Linked DNA regions of Sporocytophaga myxococcoides. The protein of the gene in region 2 interacts with the protein of the main gene of each other region in a pairwise test. Links are inferred from orthologs where the notes say so. Each region holds a gene or a part of one and is shown on either strand. Other genes may lie near its edges.

What was found.
Region 1: the proteins of tsaE (region 2) and rlmB interact in binary tests that used the Escherichia coli proteins (3 or more experiments, as listed by UniProt). The link is inferred for Sporocytophaga myxococcoides from one-to-one orthologs.

What each region holds. Positions count from the first base shown.
Region 1 is NZ_BBLT01000012.1:74,418-77,514, forward strand. Bases 1-2,760 are described here. They hold rlmB (23S rRNA (guanosine(2251)-2'-O)-methyltransferase RlmB), read right to left. Parts: upstream 1,879-2,760; coding sequence 1,123-1,878; downstream 1-1,122. Other genes in these bases: MYP_RS22010 (mannose-1-phosphate guanylyltransferase), read left to right, coding at 5-1,081; MYP_RS22020 (glycosyltransferase family 117 protein), read right to left, coding at 1,950-2,760. Outside these bases: more of MYP_RS22020, read right to left, coding at 2,761-3,097. UniProt on the Escherichia coli protein: Specifically methylates the ribose of guanosine 2251 in 23S rRNA.
Region 2 is NZ_BBLT01000008.1:214,709-218,013, reverse strand. The notes cover bases 139-3,106. They hold tsaE (tRNA (adenosine(37)-N6)-threonylcarbamoyltransferase complex ATPase subunit type 1 TsaE), read right to left. Parts: upstream 1,861-3,106; coding sequence 1,417-1,860; downstream 139-1,416. Other genes in these bases: MYP_RS18325 (bifunctional response regulator/alkaline phosphatase family protein), read right to left, coding at 1,946-3,106; MYP_RS18335 (alanine dehydrogenase), read right to left, coding at 200-1,420. Also shown: MYP_RS18340 (OmpA family protein), read left to right, coding at 1-112; more of MYP_RS18325, read right to left, coding at 3,107-3,305. UniProt on the Escherichia coli protein: Required for the formation of a threonylcarbamoyl group on adenosine at position 37 (t(6)A37) in tRNAs that read codons beginning with adenine.

The DNA.
Region 1 (3,097 bases), on a different replicon or contig from region 2:
CATAATGAATAAAGACTATTATGTGGTGATTATGGCCGGTGGGATCGGAAGCAGATTTTGGCCTTTCAGCAGAGAAAAATTCCCAAAACAGTTTCACGATGTATTAGGTACCGGAAAAACTCTTTTGCAACAAACCGCTGAGAGGTATTTCAATATTCTTCCCAAAGAGAATATACTGGTTGTTACAAACAAAATATATGCTGACTTGGTGAAGCAACAACTGCCATTCATGAAAGATGAGCAGATACTGAGCGAGCCTATAGCCAGAAATACTGCACCTTGTGTCGCATATGCATGTTATAAGATAAAACAAAGCAATCCTAATGCAACAATGGTAGTTGCACCTTCAGACCATGTTATTCTTAAGGAAACTGAGTTTGAGTCTACCATAAAAATAGCAATGGATGCCGCTGCGAAAAGTGAAAAGCTTATTACTTTAGGCATTAAACCAAGCAGGCCTGATACGGGATATGGTTATATTCAATATATTGAAGAAAACCCGGACAGAATAAAAAAGGTAAAAACTTTTACTGAGAAACCCCAGCTTGAACTTGCTCAGAAATTCCTGGAAAGTGGTGACTTTGTATGGAACGCAGGAATTTTCATCTGGAATGTAAACGCTATCATAAAGAACTTCCAGAAACACTTGCCTGAAATGGCAGAAATCTTCGAAGAAGGCAGTGGTAAATATTGGTCAAAAGAAGAAGAAACCTTTATTAGTACAGCTTATTCTCAATGCAAGAATGTCTCTATTGACATTGGCATCATGGAGAAAGCAGAAGAAGTGTTTGTAATGCTTAGTGACTTTGGCTGGAGTGACCTTGGCACCTGGAAATCATTGTATGAGCTATCCAATAAAGATGAGAACAGTAATGTGATAGAAGGCAATACGATGCTTTATGATGTTAAAAACTGTATTGTTAAAGTACCAAAAGAAAAATTAGTAGTAGTAGAAGGCCTTGAAGACTTCATCATTGCAGAATTTAATGATGTTCTTATGATCTGCAAAAAAGATCATGAGCAAAGAGTTAAAGACTTTGTTTCAGACACCAAGAATAAGAAAGACGCAAGGTTTATTTAATATAAAAGCCCCGACTCTTCGGGGCTTTCTTTTTTTATAGTCTAGCCCCCTCTTTGACGAACTGCTTCATACAATATCATTCCAGCCGCAACTGATACGTTCAAAGACCCTATTTTTCCAGTCATTGGTATCCTTACAATTTCATCCGCCTTTTTAATGATCTCATCAGAAATACCATCTTCTTCCGACCCCACCACAATTGCAACCGGATCATTGTAAGCCGCCTGGGCTATTGTTTTCTGAGCCTTCTCCGTACATGCTATTACAGACAGCCCGCTTTCTTTAAGGTATTTTATGGTTTTAATAAGGCTTTCCTCTCTGCAGACTGGAATATGATTCAATGCTCCTGCAGAAGTTTTAACTGCATCACTGTTAATCTGAGCAGCCCCTTTCGCAGGGATAACAATAGCATGAACCCCCATACATTCCGCTGTCCTTGCAATAGCCCCAAAATTTCTAACATCAGTAATTCTGTCAAGCACCAAAATCATTGGAACTGTGCCTGACTGAAAGCAATCAGAAATTACATTATCCAAAGAAGCATAGACAATAGAGGACATAAAGCAAATCGCTCCCTGATGATTCTTCTTGGTTATGCGATTAAGCTTTTCTACCGGCACTCTTTGAACCGGCACCTTATGATGAAATGCAGCCTGTAACAATTCATTCATTAAAGGAGAAGACTGTTCCTTCTGAACAAGAATCTTATCAATTTCTTTACCTGCTTCTATGGCTTCAATGATCGGTCTTATACCGAAAAGCAATTCAGATTTATTATGCGGGGAATTTCTCTCCATTTGGTATTCGTTTAAATCACAATGCCAGGACAAGCCTGGCATTGTGATGGTTGTATTTCTTTAATTTACTTTTACTGATTAAATAGATAAGAGTAAGACATTAACACTTCTTCAAACTTAGCCGCTTCTTTGGCTTTGCCACCCTCTTTCAGTGCTCTTATGATTGAATCGAGAATGTAGAAGTTCAGCTCATAATCTCTTCCATATGGTATCCTTTCCTTCTTGTAATACTCAAGATTTTCAATAGCTCTGTTCCCCATTTTATTAGCAATGTCCATAGCCATTTTCTCATTTCCTGTTTTAAAGAAAATTTGAATAAAAGGAGGTGTTGCAATATCATAAGTAATAGGATCATCAGGCATTACTTTAAAACAATGTTCTGCTACTTCTTTTGCCTTTTCTGTTTCTCCGTTATTATAAAGTGTTGACGCAAGACGGTAGAACTGAGATCTTGAATTTACAGTCATTCTGAAATAATTTTCATCATAGTAAACTTTAGGATTATCAAGTTCTCTCCAGAAAAAGTTTTTCATCATGTTATCATACATCACCTTATCATAAACATAGCCCTGGGAAGCGTTCGGATATTTTATCGGCATTAATCTATGAGCCAAACCTTCTAATTGAGTATAATCTTTAAGGTTTAGGAAATTAGAACCAGACAATGTAGTAGAGAAATAAATCGGCCTTTTCCAATTGTTGGTAACGATCATATCAAGAATGATAAGATCTTTCTTCTCCAATGTATTTGTTCCGATATTCCATGCAAGTCTGTCAAGAACCTGACCTCTAAGTGTATCAGGCACTGCACCTGTTGCCAGCACAGCATTTTTATCTATATTCAAGTACAGATTTTTCGAAGGAAGTGTTGTATAGTAATCGCCTCTTCCGCTTTCCTGTCTGATTTCCGGATTATCAGTTCTTACAAGTTGAATATAACCAGCAAGATTGATTCCATTTTTATACTGAGGCTTTTCCACAAAATAAATCTGATCATTCTTTCCCTGAATATAATTTTCAAAATTCAAGGATATTGGCAATGGTGCTGATTCATAAGCCTGTTGCTTCATCTGCTTAATATACCAGTCTGTATTCAAAAGACTTAGATTACATACACGTACATCAGTACGGAAACCTTCTACTTCCTGAACATACCAGAGAGGGAAAGTATCATTGTCTCCACCAGTGAACAGTATTGCATTTGGAGCACATGAGTTCA
Region 2 (3,305 bases):
AAGCAGAATTACAACTGCAGGTTTCGGAGAAACAAAACCTGTAGACACTAATGATACAGATGCCGGTAGACAGGCTAACAGACGTGTGGAGATGAACATTATGTATGAATAGTATTATTCCCAAAAATATCCTATAATAAAAAAGAAACCGGTCTATTTGACCGGTTTCTTTTTTATTATAGCTTTTACTTTAAGCTTTTTAAAATCTTGCTGCTAAAATTAATTTCATATCCTTATACTTCATATTAAACTTCTTAGCTATATAAGGATTAGTAAGACTACCTTTATAGGAATAGACTCCTTTCATAAACCATTCTTTTGAATAAATCAATTCCTCAGTCCCTCCCTTTTTAGCTATTTGTAAAATAATAGGAGTAAATATATTGCTTAATGCTGTCGTCGCAGTTCTGGCGACTCTTGATGCGATATTGGGTACGCAATAGTGAATCACATCATACTTCCTGAAAATAGGGTTTTTGTGACTGGTAACCCTACTGGTTTCAAAGCAACCACCCTGATCAATACTAACATCGATTATCACTGAATTAGGCATCATTTCAGCTACCATATCCTCAGTAACTACGCATGGACTCCCCTCATCAGACCTAAGAGAGCCTATCACAACATCTGCTTCCCGTAATTCTTTTCTTAATGTAATAGTATCTATTGTAGACGTATAAATCTGAAGCCCCAAATCATGTTTTAACCTTCTGAGTTTATATACCTGATTATCAAAAATCTTCACCTCACATCCTAATCCTGCAGCAGCACGTACCGCATATTCTGCAACTGTTCCGGCGCCAAGAATTACCACTTTTGTAGGTGGTACTCCTGTAATTCCTCCCAATATAACTCCTTTTCCATTTTTGCTATTGAGGTACTCAGCTGCAATAAGCATAACAGTACTGCCTGCTATTTCACTCATGGCTCTTACAACAGGCATTCCCCCTACCTTATCTTCAATAAATTCAAAGCCAAGCGCAATCAGCTTTTGTTTGTTGATAGCCTGAACAAGTTCCGGGGTAAGCGTTGAAATCTGAAGTGCAGAAAACAATGTACTTCCAGGTTTCATCATACTGATTTCCTGTATAGTAGGCGGTTCTATCTTTAATACAATATTAGACTGAAATACTTCCTGAGATGAATAAGCTATTTTAGCTCCTGCATCACTGTATTCTTTATCAGAATATTTTGCCGATACACCAGCACCTGTTTCGACCACCACATCGTGACCATTGTTAACCAACAATGCTACAGCCTCAGGAGTGAGACACACCCTATTTTCCAGATCCTGTATCTCCTTGGGAATACCAATATTAAGACGGGTTGTACCTTCAGGAATTTTTAATAGTGCCTCTTGAGGATATAAGGCATGTTCTTTTGCCAGAGCTTCAATACCCGATTTTAAGCTGCTTTTCATGTTTTAGAAAGATGAAAAATTCTTTGTTGATTATTATCTACTTTTAGAGAAATTCTTAAATGATGCGGAGGTATAAGAGATTCTATTTTTGAAGGCCACTCTATAAGACAAATATTTCCTGAAGAAAAATACTCTTCACTGCCTATATCAAGTGCCTCCGTTTCGCTTTTTAATCTGTAAAAATCAAAATGGTAAATGCTATTGCTGTTAGCTCCAAGATATTCATTTATCAAAGCAAATGTCGGACTACTTACATTTTCAGATACCCCAAGTTCTTTGCAAATTTCCTTTATTAAAGTGGTCTTTCCTGCTCCAATCTCTCCTTCAAACAGCCAAATTTTTTCTAAATCGGCAAATTTAATAATTTCCGAAGCTACCTGTTTAAGTTCAGAAAGATCCTTGCTCTGTAATATTTTATAAGGTTGTGTACTTTCTCCCATGAATCGTCTGAAAGAAGAATTGTCTGGTCGGTAAATTTACAAAAATTTATCAACCAGACAATTCATTTACTTCCCCAACTAAACCCTACTTTGGAGACAAGGTTATAAAAGGAATTATCATTTCTTCCAAAGAAACCCCTCCATGCTGGAAAGTATCTTTGTAATAATTAACATAATAATTATAGTTATTGGGGTAGGCAAAGAAATAATCTTCAATGGTAAACACATAAGCTGTAGACACATTTCTTTTAGGAAGAAACATGCGCTCCGGCTTTCTGCAGACATAAACGTCCTTTTCATCAAAGCCAAGGTTTTTCCCCTGCTTATATCTCAGGTTAGTATTAGTACTTTTATCTCCGATTATCTTAAATGGTTTTTTAACCCTTATTGTGCCATGATCAGTAGTAATGATCACTCTACCTTTTTTCTCAGCAATCCTTCTTAAAGCTTCCAGCAATGGAGAATGCTGAAACCAGGAGTTGGTTAATGATCTATAGGCTGATTCGTCAGGAGCAAGTTCTCTAACCATTGCCATATCTGTTCGAGCATGAGACAGCATATCGACAAAGTTGTAGACAATAACATTCAACTTATTGTTCATTAGGTTATTGATATTATCCAATAAAGATTTGCCATGACTAATATTGATAATTTTATTGTAAGAGCTTTTAATATCAAGTTTGTTTCTTACTAACTGAGCTTTTAAAAGTTCTTCTTCAAAATTATTTTTTCCCTCCTCTTCTTCATCACTAACCCAATATTGAGGAAATTTTTTCTCTATTTCAGAAGGTAGTAAACCTGAAAAAATTGCATTTCTGGCGTAAGCTGTTGTCGTTGGTAGAATTGAATAATAGTTAATCTCTTCATCCACATTAAAATAAGTATTAATGGTTGACTCCAGAACCTTCCATTGATCATATCGGAGATTATCGATAAGAATAAAAAATAAAGGTTGCTCTTTTTCCAATAGAGGGAATACCTTTTTTTTCATAATCTGATGAGATAGAACAGGTTTTGAAGAGTTTGCATCATTTAACCATGATTCATAATTATCAATTACAAAATCTGCAAAGTTCTTGTTGGCTTCACTTTTCTGCATGTCAATAATATCCTTCATACTTTTGTTCTCGGTATTATCGATCTCTAACTCCCAATAAACCAACTTCTTGTATATCTCAGCCCACTCTTCATGTCCAATACGGTCGTTATAAGCCATGCTAAGATTTCTGAAATCCTGTTGATAACCGATATTGGTTTTCTCAGTAACAAGCCTTTTATTATCCAATATCTTTTTGATACTCAATAATATTTGATTTGGATTTAATGGTTTAATGAGGTAGTCAGCTATTTTGCTTCCGATAGCCTCTTCCATAATATGTTCCTCTTCACTCTTAGTGATCATGATTACCGGAAGATTTGGCTTTATGGCTTTGATCTGACTTAGA